DNA from 2 places in the Lysinibacillus sp. NPDC097231 genome. Region 2 is predicted to be linked to the other one. Evidence: a T-box and tRNA genes for the amino acid it is inferred to sense, from the RefSeq annotation. Region 2 holds a T-box; the other holds one or more tRNA genes.

Region 1 (6,517 bases), on a different contig from region 2:
TCCGGACGCAATTATGCCGAGGCATAATTGATTTTTGGAATTGCATGTACGTCTTTAAGTCTCTCTAACAATAGTCTCGGAGTCTTCTGAAGTTATCACTTAACTTCCGTGACAAGTGCTGATGAAAGATAAAAGTACGGCAACTTTTTATAAAGTTGTCATGCTTTTAAGGTTGTCCGCATAAAGTGAACAGAAGATAGGACGACTAAAGGAGGAAAAAAATGACGCTACATCAAGAAAGTAATCGTTACACAATTCCATCTGGAGAGCATATTTTAACGATTCGTAATCGTAAAAGAATGGACATGACTTCTGTAAAATCAATTGAACGCTTTGATCAGGAAGAGTTTTTCATTAAGACGTCCCAAGGGCATTTGTTAATCCGCGGAGAGGAACTGCATATCGTTCATTTAGATGTTGACAAAGGGTTATTGACACTTGAAGGAACTGTAAAAACCTTGCAGTATGACGAAGAGGAAAGTGGCTTCTCGAAAGGTTTCCTTCATAAGTTATTTGGATGATTGTTAGTGAACAATTTGTTCAGCTATTAGTCATGGTTTTGAGCGGTATAGCAGTTGGTTTCATTATTGATAGTGTAAGGCTTATTGTTTATTCAACCCCAAAAAGATCAAGCCTTCGAAGGTGGATGATGGTATTTGAATTATTCACTTGGATTCTACTTGGAGGACTAACATACTGTTTATTATTTTGGCTGAAAGATGGCGCTTGGCGGGCTTATGACCCGCTAGCGCAAATTGCCGGGATTTTTTTGTATCAAACATTTTTTCAAACTTTTTTACGTTTCGTCGCAAAGATTGTGGTAAATATAACATGGAGACCCTTCTGGTTCATCGTAGGATTAATAGTTGCTATAATTCGACAAATTTTGCAAATATTAATAAATATCGGGGCATTTATTTTAAGACCTTTTGTCAAAATTTATTCGTATTTGTCCTACACTTTTCTAAAAAAACTTCGATATATCAAGTATAATAAAAGACAACAATAATTTTCGGAGGTGCGGGCATGAGTAGACGTCATTCATCAAATGATGGCCAACAAAACTTTACTAAACTTGATAATGACTATGTCCGTAACACGGATAAAGCTATAAATCATAAAATACAATCGCGGAAACGGAAAATGCGCCGTATTGTCTTTTTTGCGATTATGCCAGTCGTTATTATCGCTTTTCTGTTGAATATTCTTTTGCATCAAAATGAAACACTAGCTGCAAAAGAGAAGAAAATGGACGAAGCAAATCAGCATCTATCTGTATTAAAAGAAGAGCACGATTCATTAAAACTTAAAATTAAACAATTAGAAGATGATGAATACATCGCAAAGCTATTACGCAAAGAATACTTCTTATCTGAAGAAGGTGAAATTATTTTCATTATACCGGATAAGAAAGATAAAAAAGATAAAAAAGACGACTGAAAAGCTATGTATTGTTGACACTCTTTTTTTGTTATATATAATTAAAAGAGAAACTTATTGCAGTAAAAAGTTTGATTAAATTGATTACATGACTCAAATGAGTTGCTTAATTTTTAAGGAGGAGCATTTTTTTTATGTCAATTGAAGTAGGCAGCAAGGTACAAGGTAAAGTAACAGGGATCACAAATTTTGGAGCATTCGTTGAGCTACCAGATGGTAAAACAGGCTTAGTACACATCAGTGAAGTTGCTGACAATTATGTAAAAGATATCAATGAGCATCTAAAAGTTGGAGATGAAGTTGAAGTAAAAGTGATGAATGTTGAAGCGGACGGAAAGATTGGTCTTTCAATCCGTAAAGCAAAGCCTCAAGCTGAGAGACCAGAGCGTCCAGCGCGTCCACGTCGTGACAATCGTTCTAATGATCGAAACGAGCGCCATCAGCCAAAAGAGAATTTTGAGCAAAAAATGGCACGTTTCTTAAAAGATAGTGATGAACGTCTAACAACGCTTAAACGTGCTACAGAATCAAAACGCGGTGGTCGCGGTGCTAGAAGAGGGTAGTTTGCTGACTGTTTTAATTGTAGAAAAAGTGTATGAAATAGAGTTGGGATTAGCTTTTAAATAAAGCTAATCCCTTTTTAAATTAGTTAAATAATACAACTCTCGATGATTCAAAAAAAGATACCAAACGTTTCATCTAGCAGAGTAGTTAGTTTGGGGTAAAACGACAGGGCAACTACAGGAGGATTCAATATCCTCTATTGCAACTCCTGAAGGGCATCCATACACGATAAATTGAAGAATACTGATCCTCTTACAATGTGGATGCAGGTCTTTTTTTCTTTTTAGGAGCTGATACAGTAGCTTGATCAGTAGCTGTTTCTGAAGATTTTTCAGCTGGATTAATAACCATTTTGACAAGTAAAAACACACCATAAACACTAACGACCAGCCCAGTGAGGAGTAGAAATATTTGTACAACGAATGGTAAATTAATAAGAATGGATATGAGAATAATCATAGAGCCACTACCACAAATTAAAGCTGTTTTTGTTAATGAACCCACAGGATTAACCTCCTAGTTAACAACATTGTTTTCATTATTAGTATGCCATATTTTTTGTAGGTAAACATAGTAAAAAAATATGAGTAATTACTTCAGTTCTAGTATGTAAGTTGATTAAAAAGCTGGTACATGACCTTTTCTATCAAAAAATAGGCGCCTCAGAAACAATTCTGAGACGCCTATTTGAGATGACCCCTACGGGATTCGAACCCGTGTTACCGCCGTGAAAGGGCGGTGTCTTAACCACTTGACCAAGGGGCCTACTATGGTGGCGGCCGAGGGGATCGAACCCCCGACCTTACGGGTATGAACCGTACGCTCTAGCCAGCTGAGCTAGGCCGCCATTAAATTTATGGAGCGGAAGACGAGGTTCGAACTCGCGACCCCCACCTTGGCAAGGTGGTGTTCTACCACTGAACTACTTCCGCTTGTTTTAAACAACAAGTTAAATAATACAAGCCATTGTTACTAGTGTCAAGTAGTTTTATGAAAAAAATAATAAAAATGTGTGGTAGTAAGGAAATTTAAATTGTTTAAAGATTTGCTAATAAAAAGAGGGAGTATTATCTTTTGATAGCTCATCACCATAACGTGTGGTTGTTTTCCTTTCTGACTAGGTGCTTTCCTGGGGGTGGGGGCAAACCCGATGTTAGTCACGAAGGCGTTATCACAGGACGTAATGTTTTTAGCCTCCGTTCCCCTTTTTGCTTCGTTGCAGGGTCTCATCTGTGACGCTGTGATCTGATCCCCAAGAAGTTATGCTGTAGCATAATTGAATTAGTGACGAGCGTTCTTGATGGGAAATTTATCAAACTTTTTGTTCTTAAGTAGAAAAGTAATTAGCCTGACTACTGATTATAGTATTTATGACGAAAAAGGGAGTACCAGTCCATGAAAAAGAAAGGGTGAAAGGGCACTAGAGCTCTCATGACATAGTTTTCGTAAAGCATCTTATGTAACAAAAGTAAAATAGAATTGTGGGAATTTTACGTAATTTAAAGACAGATTACATAGAAAGAGATGTTTCTAATCTTGTGCCGTTTATAGTTTTGTAGAAATTGCTGCCATTTCTCGTATTTATGCATATGTATTCGTCGAAATGTTTATATTTTTTTCTGTCATCGTCAGACAATCTTTCCACACATAATTTCTTATAATAGCCAAAAGTGCAGGAAGGGGATAGTGAAATGACAAGTATTGAGTGGTATGACACAGCGAGTGTAACCGACCAAAAATTAGGAGCAAAGAAAAGGCAATTGCTTATAGGCTCTCTATTTTTTCTAACATCCTTTTTTTTAGCTCAGTCTGTTGTATTTGAAGCGGCCGTACCTTTCTCGGTTCCTTTTTGGGCAATAATACGAACAAAGTATAAAGAATATGCCCAGTATGTGTTGTTTGGAAGCTTGATAGGATGTTTTTTCCTTGGCTTTGGACAGGTTCTCATTTTAGCGTTGCAAATCGTTTTGTATGAATGTATCATGCGCTTCCGTTATTGGCGGCTACCACAAAGTATTGCAGTCTCATTGGCAGTACTGCTTGTACAAATAATGTGGCAGGGGGTCATGTATCAGGGCTTACCACCAGTCCTTGTGCAATTTTATGTAGGCTGTGAAGCAGCTTTAGCGCTAATAATGACACTATTTATGCAAGTATTGTTTGTCAATTCCTATGAATGGTTTACGAGCCATTGGACATATGAAAAGCTTGGCTCTGGATTAGTCGTATTCGCTGCCATGCTTACAGGGATGCAAGCAATTGTAATTGGTTATTTTTCCCTCCCTATTTTTTTATTACAGCTATTCATTTGTTTTGGTGCTTTGGTTGGAAGTGTGCCGTTAGCAACAGTGATTGGAGCGGTGCTTGGAACTCTCATTGGTGTTGCAAAGCTTTCTTTTACAGGTATGTTATCTGTAGCAACTTTAACGGGATTATGTGCCGGTATGGGGGCTCGCGCTGGGAGATTTGGCGTAGCAATCGGCAGTATATTGCCAAGTGTATTTTTTCTATTTTACGATGCAACATTGCCATTAGATAGCGTTTATTTTACATCAATTGCTTTTGGGAGTATTGTGTTTCTGACAATTCCGAAAAAACACTCCGATAAGGTTCGGGACAAGCTGTTTCCTCAGAGAGAGGAGATCTTGCTCGCCCGTCAAAATTGGTTGACAGAGCATGTTACGTATAAACTGGAGCATTTTCAACATTTTGTACAGTTCATGAAGGAACTTGTATTTGAGCGTTTTATGACGGCACCAGTAGAGGTTACGAAGGAAGTATCACCTATGAATACTTGTTTAAGTTGTTTTCGCTATGATCGATGTTGGGGGGCGCAAAATAATGGAATGGACAAGCTCATGACAGATTGGTTTCATATGAAAGGTGTTGGAAAAGAATCTGCAATTCATCGTGTCGAAGAACAAATACGCTATAAGTGTGTGAAATCAACAAAAATTTTCGAAGAATTGGAAACCGAGTTATACAGAGAACGCATTAATGGACAGTATTTTCATGGTAAGAAAATGATTGCTCTCCAACTGCGGGATATGAGTAATCATTTAAATCAGTTAATCGCAGAGATGAAAGAGGAGACTATCTCATTTGTCAGTGTAGAAAAGGACATTAGTCAACGTCTAAAAGATGCACATATTGAATGCTTTCAACTAGATGTACTGAGTAATAAACCAGGGGCGCGGAAAATAGTGTGTGCTTTAGCACCAGCACGTGTTAATTGGGAAGAGGATACGACATTAGCTGAGAGGATGATATTGCCTATTTTATATGATATTTTTGAAGAACCATTTGAAATTGAAAAAGTAGTAGCAAGTGATATACCATTTCGTCACATTCAAGTAAGCTTTAGGTCAGCTATAAGCTTTGAAGTAGAGTATGATATATATAGCATGTCTAAGGATGCGACATTATACTCCGGTGACTCTCATGCACTATTCCAATTACATCCGGGTTTATTTGCAATTTTATTGTCAGATGGTATGGGGCAGAATAAAGAAGCACAACATGAAAGTAGAAAACTAATACATTTAATGCGAGAATGCCTAAATTACAATATGAATCCAGAGACTGCAATGCATACACTGCATTATGTCATGTCTTTAAAACAACAAAACGATATGTATGCAACGCTTGATTTTGCACTTGTCGATTTACAACACGGTGATTTATGGTCGTGGAAGGCTGGAGGAATGTCTACGTATATTTTACGCGGGAAAGAGGTGCTGAAGGTTGAAAGTAATGCGGCACCTGTTGGATTTTTATCTATTTCGGCAGTCGAGGCTGAAAAAAGGAAGCTTAAAGCGGGTGATGTAATTTTAATGCATTCCGATGGGCTATTTTCAAGTGTTGCTGACTGGGACGAGCAGGAAGAGGCGTTTTTAGCCTACGCGCAACAGGTTGCAGGGACTAATAAATCCATACAGGAAAAACTAACAACAATCATGCAGTCTTTCCAATCCTACTACGAAATCGAGGACGATTGCACCGTGTTAATGTTAGAGGTTACCCACGTCGTTCCTACATGGGCAGTGTTTAGACCTGTTCAATATTCTATGAGCCAATCATCATAAATAGTAAACGAAAAGGGGAGGAGAAGCGTTTGTCATTTGAATTAAAGGTCAAATTATTTATTGAAGAAGAGCAATTATTACAGCAAGACGACCATCTTCTCGTCGCCGTTTCGGGTGGAGTAGATTCAATGGCTGTACTCCATTATTTAGTTAAAACGAAAGAGCATTGGGGAATTAAGGTCGAAGCAGTGCATGTTGATCATATGCTAAGAGGTGAAGCATCTGCTGAGGATAGAGCCTTTGTCCAAAAATATTGTGACGAGCATGGAGTATACTTACATGCAAAGGCGATTCCGATACCGGAAATCATGGCTTTAGAAAATGGAAATACACAGCTTATTTGTCGTAGAGAAAGGTATCAATATTTTAAAGAGGTCTTGCAAAAAACAAATGCTAGCAAGCTTGTAACTGCACATCATGCGGACGAC
Region 2 (6,517 bases):
GGATTGATGCGGAAAATTGATTTGACAATTTAGGGAAATCTAGGTATATTGAAGACAACTAAACTGGAAGAAGGTGATGTGACATGATGAATAGAGCCGCTTTTAACGAACAGCAATTCGGTTTGTTCAATTTCACACGCCTAATATATACAATTTGACTTGAGTTCAATAGCTCTAGTTGTATATTCTCTTAAACGTGCCTGTGAAACCTTGTAACTGCCGAATTGCGCAGATACAAGGTTTTTTTGTCTTCATTCGGCGGATGTCACGGATTTTCAATATTCGGATGCATTTACGCCAAGGCCAAATTGATATGCACATTTAGGAGGAAAACGAATTGAATTTATCTACTTTAGGGTTTTCAACATATTTTGAAGAGCAAATGATTGAATTTAAGAAACAGGCCAAACTGGTGAATTGTGTACCTGCAAGGGTTACATTAGAGCATAAGCATTCGTATCGTGTATTGGCGGAAGAGGGAGAGTGGCTAGCAACAGTTGCAGGCCATTTTGCTTATGCTTCTTTAGCACGTGAGGATTTTCCAGCGGTTGGCGATTGGGTGCTGGTGGAGAAAATGCCTGGTGAGGAAAAGGCAATTATTCATCAATTATTTGAACGAAAATCAGTCTTTTCCCGCAAGGTTGCAGGGCTGGAAATACAAGAGCAGATTGTAGCATCGAATGTAGATATTGTGTTACTCGTCATGAGCTTGAATGCAGATTTTAATATACGCCGTTTAGAACGCTATTTAGTAGCCGCTTGGGATTCTGGGGCAAAGCCGATTGTTGTATTGACGAAGGCTGATTTATGTGAAGATATTTCTAGCATGATACGTGAGGTTGAGTCTGTAGCGTTTGGTGTAGATATTTTTGTAACTAGCGCTCTATCGGGTGAAGGCTTAGCTGATATTCAAGCATTATTTACGGAAGGTGTAACGGGTGCATTACTTGGTTCGTCAGGTGCAGGAAAATCTACATTAACAAATGTTCTGAGTGGCGAGGAGCTTATGAAGGTTTCAAATATTCGTGAGGATGATGCAAAGGGTCGCCATACAACAACACATCGTGAGTTAATTGTACTGCCAGGTGGTGGGTGTTTGATTGATACGCCTGGAATGCGTGAGCTGCAATTATGGAATCAGAGTGATAGCTTATCCTCTAGTTTCCAGGATATTGAGGCTCTTGCTGAGACCTGTCGTTATCGGGATTGCACACATCAAAAGGAGCCACATTGTGCTGTACAGCAAGCAATTACAGATGGTGTACTCGAACAATCTCGCCTTCAAAGCTATTTTAAGCTACAGAGGGAGCTTGCTTTTATCGAACGTAAAACAAATGCCCAAGCAAAATTAGATCAGCAACGAAAATGGAAACAAATTGCGAAGGGGGAGAAAAAAGGAAAAAAATAGAGATATATTTATTTTATCTAGATAAGGGCTACCATCGAACCACTATCCATAGTTGGAGGTTTTATACATGACAATACAAAACATTAATCATTTGTTATTTTCAGTTTCTAACCTAGAGGAATCCATCGCATTCTATGAAAAAGTTTTTGATGCCAAGCTGTTAGTAAAAGGGAGAAGTACAGCCTATTTTGATGTAAATGGGCTGTGGCTTGCCCTTAATGTAGAAAAGGATATTCCACGTAATGACATACATCAATCATATACTCATATAGCATTTTCAATCCAAGAGGGCGATTTTGATCAAATGTATGAAAAATTAGTACGAAATAATGTCAACATTCTGGAAGGTAGACAAAGAAATGTAAAAGATAAAAAATCGATTTATTTTACAGATCCAGATGGCCATAAATTCGAATTCCATACAGGCACTTTACAGGATCGCTTGGATTACTATAAAAAAGATAAACGACATATGGAGTTTTTTGAATAGTGAGGGGGGATTTTATGAAGAAAGCGATTATTTTTGATATGGATGGTTCTTTATTTCAAACAAATCTAATTTTAGAGCCTGCTCTTGCAGAAACCTTTGATGTTCTGCGTGCTAAAGGTTTATGGCAGGGAGAAACACCAATAGAGAAATACCGCGAAATTATGGGGGTTCCATTACCAGTTGTATGGGAAACGTTATGTCCAATGCATACTTTAGCGATACGAGAAGAGAGCGATGCATTATTCCTTGTTAAGCTAATTGAGCGAATACGGAATGGTTGGGGTGCGTTATATCCAAATGCAGAGCAAACTCTGGCTACTCTAGCAGAGAACTATGAGTTATACATAGCAAGTAATGGACTGACGGAGTACTTACAAGCAATAGTAGAAATTTATCAATTAGAGCGTTTTTTCAAAGGTACTTATAGTATTCAGTCCATTTCAAGTGGTCATAAATCAGATTTAGTGAAAAAAGTTATCGAGGAGAATGCTATTGAGTGCGGTGCAGTTGTAGGTGATCGTTCTTCTGATATTCAGGCAGCTCATGACAATCAGTTACTCTCTGTTGGTGTACGCTTCGACTTTGCACAGGAAACAGAATTGCGAAAAGCAGATATTGTTATTGATGATTTAAAAAGTTTACTTGATTTAAAGCTAGGATAAGATTTTATCGACTACATTTTCTGATTTATCGCCCAACTTTTTCGTTTTATCGAGAACTATTAATGATTTATCGAAAATTTCCTGCCGTTTATCGACATGAATTGCAATTCCTAAGCAGAAAGAGTAGAATGGTGGAAATCTATAGTAAAAGCATTGAGAAGGAAAAGTAAATTGGATAAGCATTTCATAGAGAACCTCTGTTGGTGGAAATGAGGTAAATGAACCCTTTTGAAAATGACCTTTGAGCTTCGTACCGAAAGCATTTTAGTGAGTAGATTACGACGAGGTAGGCACTCGTTACAACAGCGGCAGTATCTCTCAATTTTTTTGCCGATTTCGGGCGCAATTATGCTGAGGCATAATTGATTATGTGACGTACTGATGGAGGCAAATAGTGTGAGCTATTTGTAAATATAGGTGGTAACACGGGTATACTCGTCCTAATCAATTTTGATTAGGGCGTTTTTTTTATCTTCATTCAGGACTTGCCTGAATGAAGATAAAGCCCGCAGCTGGTGTCACGGATTTTGAAAGGAAGAATATAGGATGTTAGCCTAAAATCATCGCATCCATGCGATAATGGCTAACTGACCTGCATCGGTAAAAACGCCACGTCCTGTGGCTTTACCGAAATGACCGACATCGTGTCGGCCCTCACGCAGGCCTTAGCACAATTCAAAATCCAGACGAAATTACGCTGGGGCGTAATTGATCTACAATTTTTTTGAGGGGAGCAATTTAGGATGACAATTGTTATTGGAGGCGCTTGGCCGTATGCAAATGGTTCTTTGCATTTAGGGCATGTTGCTGCATTACTACCCGGTGATATTTTGGCTAGATATTACCGACAAAAAGGCGAAAAAGTTTTATATGTGTCAGGCAGTGACTGTAATGGCACACCGATTTCCATTCGTGCCGCACAGGAGAACACTACAACAGAAGCTATTGCTAATCATTATCATGAGGAGTTTACACAATGCTTCAATGATTTAGGGTTTACGTATGATTTGTATACAAGAACAGATGCTAAGCACCATCATGAATCTGTTAAGACTATTTTTTTACAGCTTTTAGCTAATAATTATTTATATAAAAAGAAAATTGAACAGGCGTATTGTGAAACAGATAAGCAGTTCTTACCTGATCGATTTGTGGAAGGGATTTGTCCGAATTGTGGAGTGAAGGCACGTGGCGATCAATGCGATAATTGCTCAACGATTTTAGACCCACTAGATTTAATCGATAAGCGCTGTAAAATCTGCGGCAATGAGCCAATTATTAGAGAGACAGAGCATTTTTATTTTGCTTTTAGTCAGTTTCAAGGTAGGCTGGAGACTTATTTAGCAGAGGCAAAGGCAGAGAAACGTTGGCGAGAAAATGCCATTGGTTTAACGGAGCGTTACTTGGCGGAGGGAGTTCCGGATCGTGCTGTAACAAGAGATTTACCGAATGGCATTGATGTCCCAGTTCCGGGCTTTGAGGGTAAAAAAATATATGTGTGGATTGAAGCGGTTGCAGGTTACTTAACGGCTAGTATCGAATGGGCAAAGCAGCACCAAATTGCTATTGAAGATTTATGGAATGAAGAAACAATTTCATATTATGTGCATGGTAAGGATAACATTCCGTTTCATACAGTTATTTGGCCAGCTATTCTAATGGGGATAGGTGCAAAGGCATTACCTACACACTTTGTGTCAAACGAATACTTAACATTAGAAAAAAGAAAATTATCGACGAGCCAAAACTGGGCGGTATGGGTGCCTTATATTTTGAGTCGCTATGATGCAGATTCTCTTCGTTATTTTTTAACAATGAATGCACCAGAAAATCGAGATACTGATTTTTCTTGGCGAGAATTTATTTATAGTCATAATAGCGAGTTACTTGGCGCTTATGGTAATTTTGTTAATCGTACATTGAAATTTTTAGAGAAATCATTCGATTGTCAAGTGCCTCAAGTTGAGGTAGATAACTCTATTCGAAAACAAACGATTCGGCTGTTTCATGATGTGGGTATTCATATTGAAGCAGGTCATTTCAAAGTGGCTTTAGAGGCTATTTTTGAATATATTCGTGCGGCCAATCGTTATTTTGATGGGCAACAACCATGGCTACAAGTGAAAGAGAATGTGGAAGCTGGGAATCAAACACTAACAACCTGTGTATATATAATTGCTAATCTTGGACAGCTTCTACATCCATTTTTACCGTTTTCAGCTAAGAAGGTAAGAAAAATGTTAGGCATAAATGAAGTAATGTGGCATGAACAGGTGAAGTTACCAGAAAGCATTAGCGAAGTGACGCCGCTGTTTGAGCGTCTTGATGTTGAACTGATTGAAGAGGAATATCAAAAGTTAGTGAAGAATAGCCAATAGGAAAAATAGGAAAGCAGTATGACTCAATATTATCATACTGCTTTCAACTTAAAGCCTCTGGACGCAATTATGCCGGGGCATAATTGATCTATTTAGTTCATAACAGGCGTTAATTTAGCAACAACAATGCTATTGATGGCATTAATGTAAGCCAGTGCACTAGCCTTTAAAATATCTGTATCTGCAGCTTTGGCGATATATTTTTCGCCCTCATGCTCGATAGTGATTTTTACTTTACCAAGTGCTTCTTTACCACGAGATACACTATTGATATTATATTCCACTAGTTTCACATCAATGTTTGTAATTTCTGCAATGGCAGAATATAAGGCATCAATGGGACCTGAGCCAACTGCACTTGCTTTAAACACCTCGTCACCTTTACGAATTTTTACACTTGCCGACGGGAAGTTTGTGTTGCTGACGACTTGTAAATCGTCGAAGTCAAAGAACTGATCGCTATAATGAGTCGCATTATCATTGTTAGCGTCATGTTTTTCATAGTAGCTTTCAACAATCACATATAAATCGTGATCATAGACTTCTTTCTTCGCGTCAGCTAGTTTTAAGAAGCCTTCGAAGATTCCTTCAAATTCATCAGTAGAAAGATTTGAGAAACCAAGTTTTTCTAGGGCATTTTTCACCGCATGACGACCAGAGCGAGCTGTAAGGACTAGCTCCATATCATCAAGACCTACATCTTCTGGATGCACTATCTCATAAGCATCACGAGATTTAAGAAGGCCATCCTGATGGATACCAGAAGAATGGGCAAATGCATTATCCCCAGTAATTGCTTTGTTTACTTGTACGTCTAAGCCCATAAAACTAGAAACAAGACGAGAGGTATTCATAATTTCTCTTGTGTTGATACGTGTCTCAGCATTGTATACAGAGCTACGTGTTTTCAGAGCCATTACGACTTCTTCTAATGCAGCATTACCTGCGCGTTCTCCAATGCCGTTAATTGTACATTCTACCTTATCTGCTCCGTTTTTAATCGCAGCAAGTGTATTAGCAGTTGCCATACCCAAATCATTATGACAATGAACACTTAATAAAACGCTATCGTCTAAATTTTTCATGCGCTCATTTAGTTTATAGATCATTGCTCCGAATTCTTCTGGCTCGGCGAAACCGACTGTGTCAGGTACATTAATCATTGTTGCACCAGCCTTCATTACGGCTTCAATTGTTTTCCAAAGATACTCGAAATCTGAACGAGATGCATCTTCTGTTGAATATTGCACTTGGGGTAAAAGGGTTTTCGCATATTTTACTGCGTCAACGCCAATTTGTAGAATTTGATCTTTGGACTTGCTAAATTTTTTCTCAACATGAATATCAGAAGTACCAAGTACCATATGAATCATAGGATTTTCTGCGTATTTTACAGCATTATAAACAGCATCAATATCTGCTTTAACAGCACGTGCCAATGCAGTAATCATTATGTCACTTGTATTACCAACTTTTTGTGCGACAGCTTTGACTGCATCAAAATCACCTTGTGATGAAGCAGGGAAACCAGCTTCGATAATATCGACACCTAATTTTTTGAGTTGCTGTGCAATCTCTA

What was found. The T-box of region 2 lies ahead of metG (methionine--tRNA ligase). A T-box ahead of a tRNA ligase gene usually reads a tRNA of that ligase, here a tRNA-Met.
Region 1: it encodes a tRNA-Met, which carries the amino acid that the T-box ahead of metG (methionine--tRNA ligase) is inferred to sense. The anticodon was not compared.

The regions. Positions count from the first base shown of each region.
Region 1 is NZ_JBIWDH010000031.1:33,054-39,570, forward strand. It holds gene yabP (sporulation protein YabP) at 222-521, shown strand; gene yabQ (spore cortex biosynthesis protein YabQ) at 518-1,009, shown strand; gene ACIQXF_RS17085 (FtsB family cell division protein) at 1,027-1,440, shown strand; gene ACIQXF_RS17090 (S1 domain-containing RNA-binding protein) at 1,575-2,003, shown strand; gene ACIQXF_RS17095 (hypothetical protein) at 2,257-2,508, opposite strand; tRNA gene ACIQXF_RS17100 (tRNA-Glu) at 2,698-2,769, opposite strand; tRNA gene ACIQXF_RS17105 (tRNA-Met) at 2,775-2,851, opposite strand; tRNA gene ACIQXF_RS17110 (tRNA-Gly) at 2,862-2,936, opposite strand; gene ACIQXF_RS17115 (SpoIIE family protein phosphatase) at 3,696-6,089, shown strand; gene tilS (tRNA lysidine(34) synthetase TilS) at 6,119-6,517, shown strand, end outside.
Region 2 is NZ_JBIWDH010000025.1:37,820-44,336, forward strand. It holds gene rsgA (ribosome small subunit-dependent GTPase A) at 338-1,408, shown strand; gene fosM (FosM family fosfomycin resistance protein) at 1,476-1,898, shown strand; gene ACIQXF_RS15255 (HAD hydrolase-like protein) at 1,913-2,560, shown strand; T-box leader at 2,705-3,006, shown strand; gene metG (methionine--tRNA ligase) at 3,304-4,938, shown strand; gene ACIQXF_RS15265 (2-isopropylmalate synthase) at 5,031-6,517, opposite strand, start outside.